One region of the Micrococcus sp. IITD107 genome, then DNA from elsewhere that is predicted to be linked to it. Evidence: riboswitches for the same ligand, from Rfam matches in the RefSeq annotation. Region 1 holds a riboswitch; each other region holds the start of a gene.
What was found. Region 1 has a riboswitch for S-adenosylmethionine ahead of ACEXHE_RS08235 (ABC transporter ATP-binding protein). Riboswitches for the same ligand answer to the same signal wherever they lie in the genome.

Region 1 (3,367 bases):
GGCGAGCCGTTGGCGCGGGCCAGCAGCGCGGCCGAACCAGCGGTGGAGCCGATGTCGATCGCCTCCGCGCGCAGGGCCTCATTGGCCTTGTTCGAACCGGCTGACTGGACCCATTCCACCTCGACGCCCTCGTCCGTCAGTTCCTCCTCCAGCCACCCCTTCTCCTTGATGACGAGGGAGAGCGGGTTGTAGGTGGCGAAGTCGATGGACAGCGTGTCCGCGGAGGAGCCGCCCCCGGCGTCCCCTCCGGCGCCGGTGCCGCCGGACGCGGAGTTCTCACCGGCCACGCAGCCGGTCAGGGCCAGGGCGGACACGGCGACGACGGCCAGCCCGGTCAGGGCGCGGGCGCGGCGGGGCCGACCGGCTCGTCGGGTGGGGACAGAGGGGGCGATGCGCATGAGTGGCCTTTCGAGACGAAGCGTTCAGGTGAGTCGAGTCAGACGGTCGATGACCGCGAGATGGTGCCACGTGTCAGTGCTGTCAGAACTGACGAGCATGACAGGGTGATGAGGTGAGGCCGCAGTCGGGACCAGGTCCACCGGGGGTGGACCGGCTCCTGGCCCGCAGGCGGGCCGAGGTCAGTGGGTCAGTGTCGGTGGGAGTCCACGCCGAGCCCCTCGAGCAGGGAGGAGCGCAGGGCGGCCAGTTCGGCCGAGCCCCGGTCGCGCGGGCGGCTGCCCGGGACGGTGAGCACCTGCCGCGTGGTGGCCCCTGGACGGTCAGGGTCGGACGGATCCGCGCCCAGCAGCAGGATGCGGTCGGCCAGCTGCAGGGCCTCGTCCACGTCGTGGGTGACCAGCAGGACCGTGGTTCCGGTCTGGGCGTGGATGTCCAGCAGCAGGTCCTGCATCTTCAGCCGCGTCAGGGCATCCAGCGCACCGAACGGCTCGTCCAGCAGCAGCACCCCAGGACGCCGGGCCAGTGCTCGGGCCAGGGATGCGCGCTGGGCCATGCCGCCGGAGACCTCTCGGGGACGGCGTCCGGCTGCGGCCGAGAGTCCCACCAGCTCCAGCAGACGGTCCACCTGCTCTGCACCGGCACTGCGGCTGGTCCGGGAGGGCAGCCCCAGGGCGACGTTCTGGTGGATGGTGCGCCACGGCATCAGGCGCGGCTCCTGAAAGCCCATGGCCGTGCGGTGGTCATGCGGACGGACCGGCTCCTCGCCGATCAGCACGCTGCCGGAGAACCCCTGGTCCAGTCCTGCCGCCGCACGCAGCAGCGTGGACTTGCCGCAGCCGGAGGCGCCGACGATCGCCAGGATCTCGCCGGGGGCGACCGTCAGGCCCACGTCACGCAGGACGGTCCGCGTCCCACCGTCCACGGGGAAGGACCGGCCCACTCCACGGAAGGTGACCGGAAGGCTGCTGGACGCACCCGCTGAGGTGCGGGCGCCGTCGTCGTGAGCGGTGGACTGTCCGGGAGCGGCGGAGGAGGCCGGGCTGGACAGGGAGGGGGCAGTGGTGACTGCGGTCATGGTGAATCACACTCCATCGGTCCTGGCGGTAGCACCCTCGCCCACGGGGTGAGTGGGGGGTTGCTGCGGCGTCACGGAGCCAGATCTCTCAGCCGCTCTGGATGGTTCGTCTTTCCAGTAGGCCTGATTTTGCGCGGAACTGTCAATTTCTGCGGGCCTGTTGGCGTCATGCGCGGTCACGGGAGATGTCGCGGAAAGTCTGGACGAATTGTCGGTCGAGACGGGGACGAAATCGTCAGCCCATGTGAGCAGGCGGTGAGGGGGCGGTGGTGGGCGGATTCATGACGATGTGTGACTTGAGCGACGTTTCGGAGCTGGCGCGACCCGGGCATCAGGGTGCTAAGTTGTGACCACCCATCCAGAGCGGCCGAGAGATCTGGCTCGATGACGCCGCAGCAACCCGCCCATTACGGGGCCAGGGTGCTACCGCCAGGACCGATGGAGCAGTCACGCGACGATCCCACGGAAGAGCCCTGACGGGACGCGCTCGCGGGCTCTTCGCCAAGACGTTGTGTGGGCTTCCGAGGTCATGAACCGAGGAGCATCACATGAGCAAGATCATCACTCGCAGCCCGGGATCTCGCCAGCGCGGAGCCTTCACCGTCGGCCTGGTCGCCATCGCCCTGACCCTCTCCGCCTGCGGAAACGGTGCCCAAGCACAGAACCCCACCACTGGCCCTGAGTCCGCTGCCGCCTCGGGTGAGCCGGTCGAAGGCGGCCACCTGGTATTTGCCGACGTCGTGCCCGCACCGCGCTGGCAGACCCAGTCGGCTACCGACTACCGCCAGGCGAACGTGCTGAATTCGGTGCTGGACCGCCTGACCTACTACGACGCCGAGACCGAGACACTGGTGCCGTGGATCGCCACGGATTGGTCGCCCAATGACGACCTGACCGAGTGGACCTTCACCATTCGCGAGGGCGTGACCTTCTCTGACGGCACTCCTCTGGACGCAGAGGCCGTGGCACGGAATCTCCAGGTCTTTGGCGAGGGCATCACTGACGCGCAGATCCAGCCCAACCAGGACTACAAGAACTTCGTCTCGGCAGAGGTTACCGGCGACGATCAGGTCACCGTGACCCTCTCCGAGCCCAACGCGAACTTCGTCCGCGCCACCTCCTCGGTGACCAGCGGCTTGGTTGCACCCTCGGTCTTCGAACTCGACAATGCCGGTCAGAACGACATTGCCCAGGTCATCGGGTCCGGTCCTTTCACCTTCGAATCGCAGGTGCCCGATCAGGAGATCGTCTTCACCGCCCGTGAGGACTACGCCTGGGCTCCCGAGACCGCGGAGAACCAGGGTGCGCCCTATCTGGACGGCTTCACGCTGCGCTACCTGCCCGAGGTCGGCCACCGTGCCGGCTCCGTCTCGACGGGTCAGGCGGACCTGGTGCGCGGCATCCAGCCGGTGGACGAAGCCACCCTGGAAGCCGCTGGCCACAGCGTCTATGCAGCACCCGGGACGGACCTGTCCTCCAACCACATGGCCGTCCGCTTCGAGAATGAGGAAGTCTCCGACGCACGCGTGCGTCAGGCCCTGCAGATCGGTACCAACCGCGAAGCCATCAAGCAGACCGTGCTCTCGGACAGCTACCAGCTCTCCGGATCGATCTTGAACCACGGTGCCCCGGGCTTCGTGGACCTCTCGGAGGACTTCGCCTACGACCCAGAGCGGGCCAAGGAACTGCTTGATGAAGCCGGGTGGACTGTCGGCTCGGACGGTATCCGTGAGAAGGACGGCCAGCGACTGGAGCTGACGGTTTCCGCCAGCTCGAACTCGGTGGTCATCAAGCCAGTGTTCGACCTGATGGTCCAGCAGTGGGCGGAGCTCGGTGTGAAGTTGACCAGCCGCGCCGGTGACAACACCTTCTTCTTGCAGGCCCAGACCGACG
Region 2 (3,367 bases), 120 kb from region 1:
GGCTGACGCGCCGGGCGTGACCCTGCTGGACGACTGGGACGGCTTCGGCCAGCAGCTCACCGCCTCCGGCACCACCGTCTTCGAGAGCACGCCCGTCGCGGAGGAAGAGGTCTTCGACGGCGGGCTCGACGACGGAACCCGCGTGGCCACCGGTCAGGCGGCTTGGCAGTTCCTGCACCTGGCCGCCCTGACCGGGATTGGGGAAGCCATCGTGCGCGACGCCGCCGAGTACGTCCGCGGGCGCCGTCGCAGCTTCTCCCACGGTGCCGCCGAGCTGCCCCGCGACGACGCCCAGGTGCTGCAGGTCGTGGGCGAGCTGTCTTCGGCCGCGTTCGCCGCCAGGGCGGCCTTCGACTCCGTGGTCGCCGCCCTCGGCGGTGTGCTGGAACGCGAGGGCTCGCTGGGCGCCGTGGGCCTGCAGCTGCCCGAGGACGTGGTCGACGCCCTGTACGTCCGCGTCTACCAGGCCCAGCAGGTCATCGCCAAGACCGTGCTGGGCGCGGCCACCGCCCTGTTCGAGGTCGGCGGCGCCTCCGCGGTCAGCGGCAGCCGCGGTCTGGACCGGCACTGGCGCAACGCCCGCGTGCTGGCCCAGCACAACCCGCTGATCTATCGCGCCCGACTGTTGGGCGACTGGGAGGTCAACGGCACCGCCCCGGGACGTTCATACCGCCTGGGCTCGGTCCAGAACTGATCTGGCCCTGACCCGGCCCTGACCCGGCCCTGACGGCCGAACCCCGGCCCCATCGCTGACGGACTGTTCACGGTCCGCCGGCGGTGGGGCCACACTGGTGCCCATGGCTCACCCGGTGATGTACGACGACGCGGACCCGCACTTCCAGCGAGTGAGCACCCTGGCCCTGGCTCTGCCGCAGGCCCAGATGAAGGTCTCCCACGGCCGTCCGGCATTCTTCACCCAGAAGGTCTTCGCCTACTGCGGCGCCTCGGTGAAGGTCGAGGGGGCCGACGTCGACGTCTTGGCGCAGGACGCTCGAGCGTTCCGGCCGGCGTATCTGGCCAGCTCCGGCTGGTGGGCCCTGGACCTGTCCGGCCCCAACCCGGACGCCCCTGCTGACAACGACGCTGGACGGAAGATGCCGAGTGGATCGAGATCAGCTACCGCTCGACGGCTCCGACCCGCCTGGTGCGCCAGCTCGAGCCCTGAATGTGACGCAGATTGGCTGCTGACAAGTCACACAACGTCGTTGTGTTCAACATGACGCCGGGTGACCACGCTCACTGGACACGTCCCCGCCGATCCCCCTAGGGTTATTACCAGAATCACGAGTTCCGGTGCGAAGCCCTGGCTGGCCGGACGGCAACCCTCTCGCTGTAGCGGGGTGCTCCAGGTGATGATTCGGCCGGCACGCACGTGACCGGCAAGTACAGCGCTCCCGTGGGCACCAGATGCGAATGTCACCGATCTGCTGTGTCCTGCCCCGCTGGTCCTGCGGCGCGCTGCGATCGAAAGGTTCGCCTCCATGGCCCAGCCTCACCAGTCCTCGCCCACGCCGCTGCACTTCAACGCGTTCGTCATGAACACCACTAGCCACATCCATCACGGACAGTGGCGACGTCCTGACGCTGGCCAGACCGAGTTCGCCGATGTGAACACGTGGATCAACTTGGCCAAGACGCTGGAAGAGGCGAAGTTCGACGCGATGTTCTTCGCCGACGTCGTGGGTCACTATGGCGACGCCGACGCTGACTGGTCGGTCTACGTCGAGCAGGGACTGCAGATTCCTTCCAACGACCCGACCGTGCTGCTGGGTGCCCTGGCCGTGGTGACCGAGAACATCGGCCTGGCCACCACCTCCAACGTCTTCCAGTCCCACCCGTACCAGTTCGCCCGCCAGCTCTCCACGCTGGACCACATCTCCAACGGCCGTATCGCCTGGAACATCGTCACCGGCACCCAGGACAACGGCTCGCGCAACTTCGGTCTGCCGCGGCTGACCGACCACACCGAGCGCTACCGCTGGGCTCAGGAGTATGTGGACGTGACCTACAAGCTTTGGGAAGGCTCCTGGGATGAGGGCGCGGTGCTCAAGGACCGCGAGGGCTCCCGCTACTCTGATCCGGCCAAGGTGCACAAGATCCACCATGTGGGTGAGCGCTACTCGGTGGAGGGCCCGCACCTGCCTTCGCCCTCCCCGCAGCGCACGCCGTTGCTGTTCCAAGCTGGCGCCTCGGCTTCCGGCAGGGACTTCGCCGCCCGCAATGCCGAGGCCGTCTTCATCATCTCCGCCACCCCGGATGTGGCCCGCCAGCAGATCGAGGACACCCGCCGCCGTGCGGTGGAGGCCGGCCGAGCGCCGGAGGACATCAAGTTCTTCCAGGGGCTCAGCTTCATCATCGGGGACACCGAGGGGGAGGCGCAGGCCAAGCTGGCGGAGGCCGAGCAGTTCGCCTCGGTGGACGGCTACCTGGCCCACGCCGCGCTGGTGGACCCCGACGGCCGCGTCTACCCGCCGGACACCCCGCTCTCCGCAGTGGACACCAACACGCAGAAGGGCTTCACCGAGTGGGTCTCCAAGGCCATCACCGACCGTGAGCCCGTGGTGGCGGATGTGGCCTGGCGCAGTCACCGCAACAACCGCCTGGTGGGCACACCGGAGCAGATCGCCGATCAGCTGCAGCTCTGGCAGGACGCCGGGGTGGACGGGATCAACGTCGTCAACTGGGTGATCCCGGGCTCTTTCGAGGAGTTCGCCGAGAAGGTCCTGCCGGTGCTGCGCGAGCGCGGACTGGCCCCGAGCGAGTACCGGCCGGGCACGCTGCGGCAGAAGCTCTTCGGCCGCGACCGCCTGCCGGACACCCACCCGGCCGCCCAGTACCGGGGCGCCTTCGCCGAGACCGATCAGGTCCTCCGATCCGGTGAGCCCCGGGATGCGGCAGCCGACCACGAGCCGGCAGCGGCCGGCGTCGGGAACTGACCGGCACCTCCATTTGCCCGGGTGACGGGCGAGCGGTTGGCCCCAGACCGTCCGTCACCCAGTGCCTCTCCTTGAGTGACCGGCCCCTGAGCACCTCGCCGTGCACGTCGCCGGTCGCCTCCCACTCTCGCCGAAAGGGCATCATGAGCACCCCACCTTCACCGAACGCGCCCGGGAACGGGCACTTTCACCCACCACGAGGCGCCGATCGCGCCCGCAATGCGCGCCGCATCTCCCTGGCTGCCGGGGCGGCTGTCTCCGCGCTCACCCTGGCCGGCTGCGTGGCCGGTTCCGGAACCATCGAGCGGACCTCGGCCACCGAGAAAGACGGCGGCATCATCCGCTACGCCCACTTGCAAGAAGTCCCCTGCGTCTACGGTGGCTGGGTTCAGCAGGCCTTCACCTCACGCCAAGTCCTGGACGCCCTGGTG
Region 3 (3,367 bases), on a different contig from region 1:
CCAGTTGCCGTAGATGATCTCTGAGATCTTCAGTCCGCTGTTGCCGAGATACCTGAATTCCATGGATCCACCCTAATGTGCTCTGGCGGACAGGGATACTACGACGACGGCCGCTCACCCGGGTGGGTGAGCGGCCGTGGTGTGCCGGTGCCGGCTCAGAGCGAGCCGGGCGGTCGAGTCAGATCAGAGAGGGCGGACCGAGGCGGCCTGCAGGCCCTTGGGGCCCTGCTGCGACTCGAACTCGACCTTCTGGTCCTCCTGCAGCTCCTTGAAGCCGGAGCCCTCGATGGCGGAGAAGTGCACGAAGATGTCAGCGGAGTTGTCGTCCGGAGAGATGAAGCCGTAGCCCTTCTCAGCGTTGAACCACTTGACGGTACCGGTAGCCATGATGGCCCCTTTCATTCGGTGTCGCCCACCGGTGTTCCGGCGGGATGAAGCGATGTGTTGCACCGCTTGCACGACTCCGACAGGCCCGGGGGGCCGGCTGGTGGACCGCTTCAAGACGGACAGCTACTACAACTTCGAGATCGATGGTACTGGCTTCCTCAGTGATTGGACACCGTCCGAAAAGAGCAGACACGGAGTTCGCCCAGAGTTCACCCGTCTGCTCTCACAGGGGTGGTTCGGAGTCCCGTCCGCGCAACCGATCCATCTGCCGACGGTCGCGTTTGGTGGGACGCCCCGCCCCGCGCTCCCGCACCGGGACGGCCATCATCTCCCGGGGGACAGGCGGTGGTGAGTGGTCGATGTAGTGCCGGACCGCCTCCGGTGCTCCCACCCGTTTGGAGAGCAGTCCGGTCACCTCCAGGATCCGTTCCCGGCCGGGTTGGCGCAGGCGGATGGTGTCTCCCACCGTCACAGACTGTGCGGCCTTGACCGGGGCGCCGTTGACTCGGACGTGGCCGGCACGGACCGCGGCGGTGGCGGCAGAGCGTGTCTTGTACATGCGCACGCCCCACAGCCAGGCGTCCAGGCGGACGGGGCCGGACGGGGTTCTGGAAGCAGGAGGTGGAGGAGTCATCTCCGACATCGTAGTCAGCGGCCAGGCACAGGTGTCTCGGTGCCCTGGCGGCAGACAGTGAGAGACCCCGGGCCGGCTGCGTGAGGGGAACGCATTCTCGCCGGGCCCGGGGCCTCTATGTCATCACTCGCACCTTGATGAGGTAGTCACCACTGTAGGAGTCGGGTGTGGGAGTGGGCCTGGAGCCAGCTGGGAGGTCGCTGGGAAAGATGCAGGACGTCCTACTGATTCGTCACTGGTTGCCTTCGGCCGTGCGCAGGTTGCGGAAGGCCGAGCGGTGGAACACCAGCGGCTCGTGCTCGCCGGACTGGTCCGAGACGCCGTGGACCTGCAGCAGCACCATCTGGTGGTCCCCGGCCGGCAGCTCGGCGTAGACGGAGGTCTCCAGCCAGAGGGCGGCCCCCTCCAGCAGCACGGCGCCGTCCTCGGTGACCTGCAGGCCGAGTCCGGCGAACCGGTCTCCGTCCTTGCTGGCCATCTGGCGGCAGACCTGGTCATGCCCCTCGGCCAGCACGGAGACGCCGATCCGTTCGGCGCGGCGCAGCCGAGGCCAGGTGCGGGAGGAGTTCTGGACGGCGAAGGAGACCAGCGGCGGGTCGAGGGAGACGCCCACGGTGAAGGAGGAGGCCACGAGCCCCTCCTTGACGCCGTCGGCATAGCCGGCCAGGGCGGCAACGCCGGAGGGGAAATGGGAGAACGCGTTGCGCAGGGAGAGCGCGGAGAGGTCGGTGCAGAGGACGGTGTCCGTCTCCAGTGCGGTGGACTCGTGAGTGGCCAAGGCGGTCATGGTCAGGCCTTCCTGAACGTGCGCGGCTGTGCCAGGGCGATTCTGCTCAGCTGAGCGGTCCCGTCCGGGCTGTCCGGCGGCCCGGACGGGACCGCTGGACTCAGTGACGCTGTACTTGTCACCCGGGGTGGTCCGAGCGACCGAATCATCACCTGGAGCACCCCACTACTGCGTGAGAGGGTTGCCGTCCCGCCAGCCAGGGCTGCATCGGCGGGGACTCGTGATTCTGGGTATGACGCTAGGACAGCGGCCCGGGGCAGGTCAAAGCCCCGTCCACATGCCGGAACGCGGTGCCGGAAACGGGGGCCGCCTTCACGCCACAGAACGTCACACTCAGCTGAACCGCAGCCGCACGGCCGCGCCGTGGGCGGGCAGGCCCTCGGAGTCGGCCAGGGCGGAGATGTTGTCCGCGAGCTCCTTCAGTCCGGTCTCCGCATAGCGGATCTGCTGCTGCAGGCGCAGGAACGTCACCGTGTTCAGTCCGGAGGAGAACCGTGCTGAGCCGCCGGTGGGCAGCACGTGGTTGGACCCGGAGGAGTAGTCGCCCAGCGGGACGGGGGAGTGCCCGCCCACGAACACCGCGCCGGCGTTGGAGATCCGGTCCGCCACCTCAGCGGCGTTCTCGGTGTGCACCTCCAGGTGCTCGGCGGCGTAGGCGTCCGCCACGGTGATCGCGGTGTCCAGGTCCGAGACCACCAGGATCCCGGACTGCTCCCCACCCAGGGCCTGGCGGATCCGCTCCTCCTGGGCCGCGCCGGGCACCTGCTGCTCGATCTGCCGGACCACGTCCGCCGCCAGCTCCGGGGAGGTGGTGATCAGCACGGAGGCGGCCAGGGGGTCGTGCTCAGCCTGGCTGATCAGGTCCGCGGCCACCCAGGCGGCGTCCGCGGTGGCATCAGCCAGCACGGCGATCTCCGTGGGCCCGGCCTCGGCGTCGATCCCGATGGTCCCCAGCAGCGCCCTCTTGGCCGCGGCCACATACACATTGCCCGGACCTGTCACCAGGTCCACCGGGGCGCAGACCTGCGTGCCGTCGTCGTCCCTCACGCCGTACGCGAACATGGCCACCGCCTGGGCGCCGCCGGCCGCGTACACCTCGTCCACACCCAGCAGGGCACAGGCGGCCAGGATGACCGGGTGCGGCAGCCCGCCGTGCTCGGCCTGCGGGGGTGAGGCCACCGCCAGCGAGGCCACACCAGCGGCCTGGGCCGGCACCACATTCATCACCACCGAGGAGGGGTACACGGCGCGGCCTCCGGGGACATAGAGACCCACCCGGTTCACCGGCACCCAGCGGTTCACGACGACGGCCCCCTCGCCCAGCTCGACCGTGGAGTCCTCCGGCATCTGGGCGCTGTGCACGCGGCGGGCACGGCTGATGGACTCCTCCAAGGCCGCACGGACCGTGGGGTCCAGCTGCTCCAGCGCACGCTCCAGCGCCTCAGCCGGCACCCGCAGGGAGGGAGGGCGGACACCGTCGAAACGCTCTCCCAGGTCCAGCACCGCCTGGACGCCGCCGTCACGGACCTGGTCCAGGATCGGGCGGACGGTCTCCACCG
Region 4 (3,367 bases), 110 kb from region 1:
AGCGGGCGTAGTCCAGACCGACGGCGCGGGAGAGCAGCAGCGAACCCAGGAACATCACCACGAAGTAGACCACCAGCGGGATGGCGATCCGGGCGACGTCCAGCGGCTGGGAGAGGATCGCGTCCCCCTGCAGGGCGAAGAGGGTGACGATGGTGAACAGCAGTCCGTACAGCGCCCACGGGCCGATCCGCGGCAGGAACCGCTCCTCGTACCAGGTCCGTCCCTTCGCGCGCTCACCGACCGTGCGGGTGAGGAACCCGGCCAGCAGCGGGATGCCCAGGAACACCAGCACCGAGAGGAAGATCGCCCAGACGCTGAAGTCCACGCCGGTGGTGGGCAGTCCCAGCCAGCCCGGCAGCACCTGCAGGTAGAACCAGCCCAGCCCGGAGAACGCGATCACCTGGAACACCGAGTTGATGAACACCAGCACGGCCGCGGCCTCCCGGTCCCCGCAGGCGAGGTCGTTCCAGATCAGCACCATGGCGATGCACCGGGCCAGCCCCACGATGATCAGCCCGGTCCGGTACTCCGGGTGGTCCGGCAGGAACGCCCAGGCCAGGGCGAACATCAGTGCCGGGCCGATGATCCAGTTCAGCACCAGGGACAGGGCCAGCAGTCGCCTGTCCCCGGTCACGCGGTGGGTCTGGTCGTACCTCACCTTGGCCAGCACGGGGTACATCATCACCAGCAGACCGACGGCGATCGGCAGGGACATCCCCATCACCTGGACCGACTCCAGCGCCTGGTCCAGACCGGGGATCAGGGCGCCCAGCGCCAGTCCGGCGCCCATGGCGAGCAGGATCCAGACCGCCAGGTAACGGTCGAGGAAGGACATCCGTGCGGCCACCGGGGTGTCCGTGGGCGCAGGCTGCGGTGGTGCGGTGGTCATCTGGTGGGCCTTCGGTCGGCGGGAGCGGGGCAGGTTCAGGATGCCTGACATATTGATGGTCGTCAATGTATGGTGAGGTGATGACCACCACGACGACGGCCACGCATCTTCCGCTGAAGGGTCCGCCTCCGTGCTGCGCAGGTGACGAAGCAGCTGACGAGAGGTCCTCGGAGGGCGGCTGTTGCCTGGGCAGGACGCCGCTGGGGCGGCCCGATGCCGAACGGCTCAGCGTCAAGCTCAAGGCGCTGGCGGATCCGTCCCGGCTCCAGCTGCTCTCGCATCTGGCGAGCCGAGGCTGTGGCGAGGTCTGCTCCTGTGACCTGGGGGCCGACGTCGGGCTCTCCCAGCCCACTGTCTCTCACCACCTGAAGAAGCTCGTGGAAGCTGGGCTGCTCACCCGGGAGCAGCGCGGGCGCTGGGCGCACTACTCGGTGGTGCCGGGGTCGCTGGACGAGCTGCGGGACCTGTTCGACCTGCGCTGAGCGCGTCCCCGCGGAGGACGCGGCGAACATGACGGCCCGTGACGGGGCCCACTGGACACCCCTCGCCGGGCGCGCCTAGGGTCAGGCACAGAATCACGAGTTCCGGTGCGAAGCCCTGGCTGGCCGGACAGCAACCCTCTCGCTGTAGCGGGGTGCTCCAGGTGATGATTCGGTCGGCACGAACGTGACCGGCAAGTACGGCGCTCCCGTGGGCACCCGACTGACTCGTCTTCCGGCCTGCTCGTGAACTGTCCCGCTGGTCCTGCGGTGCGCTGATCCACCGGAAGGTCAGCTCCGTGACTTTACTGCATCAACCCGACGCGTCCACCGATGCCGCTACCGTCAGCGCGGCGTCCGCCACCTTCGAGCAGCTGCGCCAGGCCGTGGGGGAGAACGCTCCCACCGACGAGCAGCTCACCGCCCACTTCGCCCCGGTCTTCGCCGCGATCGCTGCAGGTTCCGACCAGCGCGAACAGGACCACACCTTGGCGTTCGACGCCATCGAGCTGCTGCGCCAGAGCGGCTTCACCCGGGTCCGCCTCTCCCACGAGCGTGGTGGCATCGGGGCGAGCCTGCCTCAGCTGGCCCTGCTGTTGGTGGATCTAGCTGCCGCCGACTCCAACCTGCCTCAGGCCCTGCACGGGCACTACATGTTCACCGAGCAGCACGAGGCCGAGTCGCAGGGCGAGGTCTCGGACTGGTGGATCGGCCAGGTCGCCGAGGGCAAGATCTTCGGCAATGCCCTGGTCGAGCTTCCCCCGTCTGCTGGCAAGCGACCGGTCATCTGGACCCCCGTCGACCCGGCGGCAGCTCCCGCCGCCGAGGGACCGACCCCGCTGGCCCACATCACCGGGGACAAGTTCTACTCCACTGGGGCACTGTTCGCCGACTACCTGCTGGTGACCGCCACCCAGCCGGGCCAGAACGGCGACGACGACGCCGTCTACTTCACCATCGTCGACGCCACCGACCCCGGTGTGCGCCGGATCGATGACTGGTCCGGATTTGGTCAGCGCCTAACCGCCTCAGGCACCACCACCTTCGACGACGTGCCGGTCTACCCCCACCGGCTCCAGGAGTTCGACACCCCTACGGGAGTGCTGGCCTACACCGTGCTGTGGATCGTCCTGGCCGCCACCCAGACCGGGATCGGTCAGAACGCGTTGCACCAGATCACCCAGTTCGTGCGCGAGCGCCGACGGACGTACAACCACGCCGCCGCCGAGACCCCCGCTCAGGACCCCCTGGTGCACGAGGTCATCGGCGCGGTATCGGCCAAGGTCTCGGTGGCCCGGTTCGCCGTGGCCGGGGCGGCCGCCGTGGCGGAGAAGTCCTTCCGCGCCGTCGGCGGCCACACCGACCTGGAGGACCCGGTGGTCATCCAGGCCCACACCGAGGCGAACATTGCCCTGTCGGAGACCACCGCGGTGGTCTCCGAGCTGATCCTTCAGGCGACCAACCAGATTTTCGAGTCCGGCGGTGCCTCCACAGTCGACACCGGAAAGCACCTGCACCGCCACTGGCTCAACGCCCGCACGATCGCCAGCCACACCCCGCTGATCTACCGCGTCCAGGCGGTGGGAAACTACCGGATCAACGGCATCACCCCGCCGTTCCACTCCACCGCCCGCAACTCCGACCCGAACGCCGCAGCCGCCGCCGCTCAGACCACTCAGGGAGCATGATGACCGCTCAGACCGAGACCACCCAGACCATCAAGACCGCGAACGCCGGCTCTGAGAAGCTGGCCGCACTCCGCGAACGCCTGGCCCCGGAGTTCGCCGGCATCGCCGCCACCGCGGTGGAGCGCGAAGCCGACCACGTGATCGACCCGGAGGTCGTGCGCCGACTGGCCGCGGCCGGCTTCACCTCCCTGCGCGTGCCGACCGAGTACGGCGGGGCAGGACTGTCCTTCGCCGAACAGGCCGAGCTGATCGTGGAGCTGGCCCGTGCCGACTCCAGCATCGTCCAGGCACTGCGTGCACACCTGATCAAC

Region 2: another riboswitch for S-adenosylmethionine. It lies ahead of ACEXHE_RS07690 (LLM class flavin-dependent oxidoreductase); the one in region 1 lies ahead of ACEXHE_RS08235 (ABC transporter ATP-binding protein).
Region 3: another riboswitch for S-adenosylmethionine. It lies ahead of ACEXHE_RS08765 (flavin reductase family protein); the one in region 1 lies ahead of ACEXHE_RS08235 (ABC transporter ATP-binding protein).
Region 4: another riboswitch for S-adenosylmethionine. It lies ahead of ACEXHE_RS07705 (acyl-CoA dehydrogenase); the one in region 1 lies ahead of ACEXHE_RS08235 (ABC transporter ATP-binding protein).

The regions. Positions count from the first base shown of each region.
Region 1 is NZ_JBHFFN010000003.1:270,457-273,823, reverse strand. It holds gene ACEXHE_RS08240 (aliphatic sulfonate ABC transporter substrate-binding protein) at 1-398, opposite strand, end outside; gene ACEXHE_RS08235 (ABC transporter ATP-binding protein) at 587-1,474, opposite strand; SAM riboswitch class I at 1,485-1,582, opposite strand; SAM riboswitch class I at 1,826-1,918, shown strand; gene ACEXHE_RS08230 (ABC transporter substrate-binding protein) at 2,023-3,367, shown strand, end outside.
Region 2 is NZ_JBHFFN010000003.1:153,199-156,565, reverse strand. It holds gene ACEXHE_RS07700 (acyl-CoA dehydrogenase family protein) at 1-694, shown strand, start outside; gene ACEXHE_RS07695 (hypothetical protein) at 798-1,220, shown strand; SAM riboswitch class IV at 1,280-1,392, shown strand; gene ACEXHE_RS07690 (LLM class flavin-dependent oxidoreductase) at 1,482-2,936, shown strand; gene ACEXHE_RS07685 (ABC transporter substrate-binding protein) at 3,080-3,367, shown strand, end outside.
Region 3 is NZ_JBHFFN010000004.1:97,948-101,314, reverse strand. It holds gene ACEXHE_RS08780 (aldo/keto reductase family protein) at 1-63, opposite strand, end outside; gene ACEXHE_RS08775 (cold-shock protein) at 184-387, opposite strand; gene ACEXHE_RS08770 (RNA-binding S4 domain-containing protein) at 611-1,021, opposite strand; gene ACEXHE_RS08765 (flavin reductase family protein) at 1,254-1,808, opposite strand; SAM riboswitch class IV at 1,915-2,034, opposite strand; gene hisD (histidinol dehydrogenase) at 2,142-3,367, opposite strand, start outside.
Region 4 is NZ_JBHFFN010000003.1:156,826-160,192, reverse strand. It holds gene arsB (ACR3 family arsenite efflux transporter) at 1-889, opposite strand, end outside; gene ACEXHE_RS07710 (helix-turn-helix transcriptional regulator) at 970-1,371, shown strand; SAM riboswitch class IV at 1,463-1,575, shown strand; gene ACEXHE_RS07705 (acyl-CoA dehydrogenase) at 1,668-3,056, shown strand; gene ACEXHE_RS07700 (acyl-CoA dehydrogenase family protein) at 3,056-3,367, shown strand, end outside.